Pedobacter sp. W3I1: one gene and its partner. The protein of the gene in region 1 interacts with the protein of each later gene in a pairwise test. Links are inferred from orthologs where the notes say so. Each region holds a gene or a part of one and is shown on either strand. Other genes may lie near its edges.

Region 1 (5,260 bases):
TAGGCGGGTTCAGTCCCGCTCTTTGCTAAATTCCGATGAAACCTGTGAAACAAGCAAGCAGGTCAAAAAACAATGAACAGCAATGCTTAAATCGGAATACCGCTTCCGATCGGGTTTAGGTGGTGCCAATTGTGCTACTATCCTGGGCTGAAAATCCTATGGGAAAATGAATTTTAAAGCTTGTTGCATTATTAACTCTTTGACTATGGCTTTTTTAAGTTTTGACCACAGACTTTTGTTATCTAAACCCGATAGCAGCGAACACGTAGTGCAACGAAGTAAAGCGTATAGCGGGACTGAAAGCCCGATGAAAAATCGAAGCACTCATTTCCAAAAAAAATAAAAAGGTAAAAGAAACAAAATGATAATGTGCTTTGAAAAAACCTGATAGGTTTGCTCGTCATATTTTTGTTGATAAAATCCTGACAACTTCAACCCTCAAATTCCTTATTTTTGAAGAACCGTTATTATTCTAAAACGGTTAATTCTTTACCGCACAATATGTACTTAATTTTTGATACTGAAACCACTGGTTTGCCACGTAATTATAACGCACCCATTACCGATACGGATAATTGGCCGCGTTGTATTCAGATTGCATGGCAATTGCACGATGAGATGGGGAGATTGGTTGAACATCAGGATTATCTGGTTAAACCAGAGGGATTTAATATTCCGTACGACGCAGAACGCATTCACGGGATCTCTACCGAACTGGCTGCCGAACAAGGTATTGGGTTTGAGGAAATGTTGGCAAAGTTTAATGAAGTATTAAATAAAGCTAAGTTTATTGTAGGGCAAAACGTTGGCTTCGATGTGAACATTATGGGCTGTGAGTTTCACCGATTTGGTGTGGCTAATCGCCTGGCAGAAATGCCAGTTTTGGATACCTGTACCGAAGTTACGGCTCAACTTTTACAATTACCAGGCGGTAGGGGCGGAAGGTTTAAACTGCCAACCTTAACCGAGTTACATGCTTATTTATTTGGTGTTCCTTTTAACGAAGCCCACAATGCAACTGCCGATGTGGAAGCAACTACACGTTGTTTCTTAGAGCTGGTAAAACGAGAAGTTTTTAAAAAAGAAGAACTACAGGTTGACGTAGAATATTTCCCTCGTTTTAGAGAGGTAAACCCAGCTACGATTGAAGGTGTTGGTTTAAAACACATCAATTTAAAAGCAGCTTCTGATGAAATCCGCAAACGTTTACAAAAAGCAGAGGGTGGAGGCATTTCTAAACAAGAACTTGCCGGAAACAAACAGGAACTTGCTGCAGCAACTTTTGTTCATTTACACAACCATACCCAGTTTTCGGTATTGCAAAGTACCATCAGTATCCCCGATCTGGTAAAAGCCGCGGCAGCACAAAAGATGCCGGCAGTAGCCATGACCGATCATGCGAACATGATGGGGGCCTTTCACTTTGTAAATCATGTTTTAAACCATAATAAAGCTGCCGAAGCAAAAAATGCTGCCGCAATAGAAGCAGGTGAGCGTCCAACTGAGGTGGTCATGACGCCGATTGTTGGGGTAGAGTTTTTTGTTTGTGGCAACCACTTAGACCGGACTGTAAAAGATAACGGTTACCAGATGGTACTGTTGGCGAAGAACAAAAAAGGCTATCACAATTTAGCTAAAATGTCTTCTATCGCTTATACCAAGGGTTTTTATTACGTTCCACGTATTGATAGGGCGGTAATTGAACAGTATAAAGATGATATTATTGTTCTATCGGGTAACCTTTCCGGAGAGATTTCGAACAAAATTTTAAACATGGGTGAAACCCAGGCTGAAGAAGCACTGATCTGGTGGAAGAACATGTTTGGCGATGATTTCTATGTGGAGGTAATGCGCCACAACCAGGAAGATGAAGACCGTGTAAATGAATCGTTGATTGCATTGGCTAGAAAACATGCTGTTAAACTGGTAGCCACCAATAATACCTATTACATTAACAAAAAGGATGCGAATGCACATGATATTTTGCTTTGTGTAAAAGATGGCGAAAAACAGGCAACACCAATTGGCCGTGGCCGCGGTTACCGTTATGGTTTGCCCAATCAAGAATATTATTTCAAATCTGGTGATGAAATGAAATCGCTTTTTGCCGATTTGCCAGAGGCGATTTTAAACATTAAAGAAATTGTAGATAAAATCGAAATCTATAAACTCGCCCGCGAAGTACTCTTACCTAAATTCGATATTCCAGGCGAATTTTTAGTGGCCGAGGATGAAGCCGACGGTGGAAAACGTGGGGAAAATAAATTTTTACGGCACCTTACCTACGAGGGTGCCAAGAAACGTTATGGTGTATTAACCCCTGAAATTATTGAGCGATTAGATTTCGAATTGCAAACCATCGAGAAAACAGGTTATCCGGGTTATTTCCTAATTGTACAGGATTTTATTGCCGAAGCCCGTCGCAGGGATGTTTCGGTGGGCCCTGGCCGTGGTTCTGCAGCCGGGTCGGTGGTTGCTTATTGTTTGTGGATCACGAATATCGATCCGATTAAGTACGATCTCCTTTTTGAGCGTTTCTTAAACCCCGATCGAGTATCCATGCCCGATATTGATATCGATTTTGATGATGAGGGCCGTGGCCGTGTAATGGAATACGTAATCAACAAATACGGTTCCAGCCAGGTGGCGCAGATTATCACTTATGGAACCATGGCTGCCAAATCTTCTATCCGCGATACCGCAAGGGTATTGGATTTGCCACTTTTTGAAGCAGATAAAATTGCCAAGCTGATTCCGAACATGAAGCTCGCCAAAATCTTCACGCTGGATGAAAAAACTTTAAAAGAATCTTTGCGCCCTGATGAATATGAACGCGTAGTAGAATTGAAGAACCTTGGTGCATTAAAAGATTTAAGTGCCGAAACCATTCAACAGGCACAGATTTTAGAGGGCTCTTTGCGAAATACCGGTATCCATGCCTGCGGGGTGATTATTACGCCAAGTGATATTACCAATTTCGTTCCTGTTTCTACTGCAAAAGATTCTGATTTATATGTTACCCAATTTGATAACTCGGTTGTAGAGAGCGCGGGTTTATTAAAGATGGACTTTTTGGGCTTAAAAACCCTTACCCTGATAAAGGATACCGTAAAACTGGTTAAAAAACGGTTTGGCATCGATCTCGATCCGGATAATTTCCCCATTGATGATGTATTAACCTATGAGCTTTTCCAGCGTGGTGAAACCATCGGGATTTTTCAGTATGAGAGTCCAGGTATGCAGAAATACATGAAGGAGCTGAAACCAACAGTTTTCGACGATTTAATTGCAATGAACGCATTATATCGCCCGGGACCAATGGAGTACATCCCGAGTTTCGTTCGCCGTAAAAATGGTGAAGAAGAGATTAAATACGATTTAGATGCCTGTGAAGAGTATTTGAAAGAAACCTACGGAATTACCGTTTATCAGGAGCAGGTAATGCTTTTATCGCAGAAACTGGCTGGATTTACCAAAGGTGAGGCCGACGTGCTGCGTAAGGCGATGGGTAAGAAACAGAAAGACGTTCTGGATAAAATGAAACCAAAGTTTGTGAAACAAGCCGCCGAGAAAGGTCACGATGCCACAACTTTAGAAAAAATATGGAAAGATTGGGAAGCATTTGCATCCTACGCTTTTAATAAATCGCACTCTACCTGTTATGCATGGATTGCCTATCAAACCGCATACTTAAAAGCACATTATCCTGCTGAATATATGGCTGCGGTACTGTCGAACAACATGAGTGATATTAAACAGGTGGCTTTCTTCATGGAAGAATGTCGACAGATGAGTGTTACCGTATTAGGTCCCGATGTTAACGAATCCGATCTCAAATTCTCAGTAAATGCCAAAGGCGAAGTCCGTTTTGGGATGTCGGCAGTAAAAGGTGTTGGTGAAAAGGCAGTAGAGAGTATTATTGAAGAAAGATTGGCAAACGGACCCTATAATAATGTGTACGATTTCGCCAAGCGTTCCAACACGCGTATTGTAAATAAAAAAGCTTACGAGAGTTTTGTATACAGCGGTGCTTTCGATGCATTTGGAGGTCATAGGGCGCAGTATTTTTATATCGGCCCGAACGATAAAATGAATGGTATCGAAAAGATTATTAAATATGCCAACGATTTTCAGAACAACGAAAGTACCTCACAGGCTTCCTTGTTCGGGGGCTCTAAAGCTGACCTTATTTTAGAACCAAGTTTGCCAGTTTCACCAGAATGGGCATTAATGGACAGGTTAAAATACGAGAAAGATGCTATCGGGATTTTCCTTTCCGGCCACCCTTTAGACAATTATAAACTCGAACTCGATAAATTCTGTACACATGGTGTTAAACAGCTGAGTATCATTAATAAGGTGCGTATGGGCGATAACAACGAAGAAATATTGGCCGAATTCGAAAAACTAAAAAACCGTGAGCTTTGTGTAGGCGGACTCGTAGTCACAGCATCGCAAAGGATTACCAAAACAGGTAAGCCCTTTGGTACTTTTGTTTTCGAAGATTATGAAGATGCAAGTGAAATGGCCTTGTTCGGGGAAGATTTTTTAAAGTTTAAATCGTTTTTAACAGAAGGATATTTCTTACAGATTAGAGGCAGGGTTGGTGAGCGTTTCGGTAAAGCCGGAGATTGGGAATTTAAAATCACCGCCATTAACTTAATGTCTGAACTAAGGGATAAACTAGCGAAAAGTTTAACTATCCAGGTGCCGATTGAGCGGGTTAACGATCAGCTGATGCGCGAGATTGAAGCCATACTAGCAGACAATAAGGCAAACTCTGAGCAGCAAAACTGCCAACTTAACTTTGCTATTTTTGATAGAGAAAAGGAGATTATGTTGGATATGCCATCGAAAAATCTTAAAATAAATCCAAGCAATAAGTTTTTGGAACAATTGCTTGGATTGAATGTTGTAAATTACAAGCTAAACTAAGGTATGAGGCGGAAGGTTTAAGGTGGAAGGTTAAAGCCGCCTAAGCCTTATACCCTTCACCTTTAAGCCCTCTACCTCAAAATAATGTCAAATTGACATTACAGATGGGTTGGCATTACAATTGAATACATATATTTGAACATAAAAAAAATAATTATGGCATTAGAAATCACAGATGCAAACTTCGAGGAGCTTGTATTAAAATCAGATAAACCCGTATTAGTAGATTTTTGGGCAGAATGGTGTGGCCCTTGTCGCATGGTTGGTCCGGTAGTAGAAGAAATCGCAAAAGAATACGATGGTAAAGCGGTAGTTGGAAAAGTGA
Region 2 (3,200 bases), 1.5 Mb from region 1 along the record:
GAATTTAATGCTAATGGCACATCATCCAAACGCGTAACGGTTTTATCCTGCTCATTTAATACATAATGTTTTTGCTTTACCAAAGTAACTGCATTTTGTAATGCTGCAGTAGATGGCAAACGGCCTTCGGCAGCTGCCTTTTTCCAAACATCGCCAATTACTTTAGCTGATGCATCAAGGGCACCATTGGTTAACACTTTATAACTTTCAAACTGTTTTAAAACCTCAAACAATTCTGACGAAACTTTAGTGGTTTGTTTACCACTACTCATCCATTTACTAAATTCGCTGTTAGCTTTATAAGCACTTAAAATATTATCCAGCCTATCTATTTCGTTTAATGCACGCTCTTCTGCTAAATCTGCATCAACCTGGCTAGTTGTCTTAAATTTTAATTCTAACGATGTGCCCAATACATTTTCGTAGTTGGAAACAAATGTTCTTAAAGCTTTTTTCGGGCTAACAAATGCAGATGCGCTTATGACCAATAAAAAGGCAACAGTTAAGTGTTTAAACTTCATATTTAATGGATAATTGAGATTTTAAAACGCAAAGAAACGGCTTTATCTGGAATAATTTTAAATAAGAAGAAATATATTTGAAATAATACAAAATTTCACCTATAAAATTCGCCTATAATTAAGTTGTTTAATGCGTTCTTTTTGACGTTAATTTAGTGCAAGGGTTTAATGATCCTGAAATAGTTTTGTTACAGGTATAATTGAAATAACCCGATTAAGTAACCTTGCTTTTGTCATAGCTTTTTACGCTTTAAGCTTTTTTTTCCTATTTTCGCTTACAAGATGCTTAATATACAATCTAAACTCCCTGGCGTAAGTACCACCATTTTTTCGGTGATGAGTAAACTTGCAACAGAACACAATGCCATTAATCTTTCTCAGGGCTTCCCTGACTATGCCTGCGATCCAAAACTAGTTGAATTGGTAAATAAAGCCATGCAAGATGGTTTTAACCAATATGCGCCAATGCCTGGTTCTACTTTTTTAAAAGAAACCATTGCAGAGAAAGTTGAAAAACTATATAACATAAAATACAATCCCGATACTGAAATTACCGTTACAGCAGGTGGAACGCAAGCTATTTTTACCGCATTGGCGGCCATTATTAATGCAGGTGATGAAGTTATTATTTTCGAACCCGCTTACGATAGTTATGCACCTACAATTAAACTGTTAGGTGGCCTGGTTAAAACATACGAACTTGCCCCGCCTACTTATGCCATTGACTGGGATATGGTTAAGAAGCTGTTTACAGTAAAAACCAGAATGATCATCTTAAATACGCCACAAAACCCAACAGGTAGTATTTTATCATCAGATGATATGAAATCGCTTATTAAACTCGTCACTGGCACCGACATTTTAATCTTGAGCGACGAAGTTTATGAGCATTTAATTTACGATGAACAAAAGCACCAAAGTGTAATGCTCTATCCTGAATTAAAGCAAAGAAGTTTTATTGTAGCCTCGTTCGGCAAGCTTTTGCACGCTACAGGCTGGAAACTGGGCTACTGTTTGGCGCCAGAGAAATTAACCAAAGAATTTAGGAAGGTACACCAATTTAATGTTTTCAGCGTTAATAGTCCCATGCAGCAGGCTATTGCCGATTACATTAAAGAGCCAAAAAATTATACTGAAATAAGTAGTTTCTTTCAACAGAAAAGAGATTATTTTAGAAGCCTCCTGGCCGAAAGCCGTTTTAAACTTTTGCCTTGTAATGGTTCATATTTTCAATGCGCAAGCTACAGCAGCATTAGCGATGAGAAGGATACCGATTTTAGCATCAGACTGATCAAGGAGTTTGGAGTGGCTACCATTCCGGTTTCTGCATTTTACCAAAAAGCAACGGATCATAAAATCATCAGGTTCTGCTTTGCTAAAGAAGACGCTACACTTGCCTTAGCGGCAGAGAAATTAAAAAACGTTTAACCAGACTAAACCTATATACAATGGAAGCACCTGTTTACACCCAAATAGAAAATCTGAAAGTAACCGTCTTTCAGGCCTATCTTTTTTGGGAGAACATTGAGAAAAACCTCTTAAATCTGGCACTTCGATTATCGATGGGTGTAAGGGAGAAAACTGATATTATTATTTTGCCCGAAATGTTTAATACAGGTTTTAGTATGAATTCTGAAGCCTTGGCTGAAGAAATGGGTGGAAAAACGATGCAATGGATGCAAAAAATGGCGCACCAATACAATTGTGTGGTTACAGGAAGTATCATTATAAAAGAAAACAATCAATATTTTAACCGTTTGATCTGGATGGAGCCAGATGGCAAAAATCAGCATTACGATAAACGCCATTTGTTTGGCATGGGTGATGAAGATCAACACTTTAGTCCTGGTAAAGAAAAACTTATTGTCGAACTTAAAGGATGGAAAATCAGATTGGCCATTTGTTACGATTTGCGCTTTCCGGTTTGGTTGCGTAATGTAGACCAGGAATATGATATCTTACTCCTGGTTGCCAACTGGCCAGATAAAAGATCGGCCCATTGGAAGGCATTAATCCCGGCCAGGGCAATTGAAAACCAAAGTTATGTGATTGCTGTAAACCGTGTTGGGCATGATGGAAACCAGATTTACCATAGCGGATTATCGATGTGCCTGGATCCATATGGCAATACCGTTTATTATAAACCTGAAGACGAAGATTTATATACATTCAGTATCAATTACGAAGAACTGGTTAAAGTAAGAAGGCAATTTCCGTTTTTAAAGGATGCAGATCGGTTTACCATTAGTTAAATTAATAACCAATATTTAAATCACAATGATCAAATGGGAACGATAGTCTCAACAATTTAGCAATCACAACAATTTAAAAAATAATCAATATTTCGAATCGTAATTTTCAAAACTTGCGATCGATCAATTAAACGATTAACCATCACAAACACTTAACCATCAAAATGTTTAACCGCCGCAAATTTATAAAAGCATCTGCCCTATCGGCAGGATTGCTGGCTATTGATAAAAAGAGTATCGCCAATATCATTCCACAAGAAGAAACAAAAGCAGAAAACTTCCCGATTGTAATTTCTACCTGGGATTTTGGGATTGCGGCTAATGCCGATGCATGGAAGGTATTATCAACCGGCGGACGTGCCTTAGATGCGGTAGAACAAGGTGTTTGGGTACCGGAGGCTGATGAGCACAATCAATCTGTTGGATA

The links.
Region 2: the proteins of dnaE (region 1) and QF042_RS14545 interact in binary tests that used the Escherichia coli proteins (3 or more experiments, as listed by UniProt). The link is inferred for Pedobacter sp. W3I1 from one-to-one orthologs.

Annotation. Positions count from the first base shown.
Region 1 is NZ_JAUSXN010000001.1:5,023,191-5,028,450, reverse strand. The notes cover bases 201-5,135. They hold dnaE (DNA polymerase III subunit alpha), read left to right. Parts: upstream 201-501; coding sequence 502-4,935; downstream 4,936-5,135. Other genes in these bases: trxA (thioredoxin), read left to right, coding at 5,092-5,135. Also shown: more of trxA, read left to right, coding at 5,136-5,260. UniProt on the Escherichia coli protein: DNA polymerase III is a complex, multichain enzyme responsible for most of the replicative synthesis in bacteria. This DNA polymerase also exhibits 3' to 5' exonuclease activity. The alpha chain is the DNA polymerase catalytic subunit.
Region 2 is NZ_JAUSXN010000001.1:3,513,867-3,517,066, forward strand. The notes cover bases 2-2,876. They hold QF042_RS14545 (methionine aminotransferase), read left to right. Parts: upstream 2-803; coding sequence 804-1,949; downstream 1,950-2,876. Other genes in these bases: QF042_RS14540 (DUF2271 domain-containing protein), read right to left, coding at 2-521; QF042_RS14550 (amidohydrolase), read left to right, coding at 1,970-2,773. In the rest of the region: more of QF042_RS14540, read right to left, coding at 1-1; QF042_RS14555 (N(4)-(beta-N-acetylglucosaminyl)-L-asparaginase), read left to right, coding at 2,938-3,200. UniProt on the Escherichia coli protein: Shows aminotransferase activity with methionine and histidine as substrates, and to a lesser extent also with phenylalanine.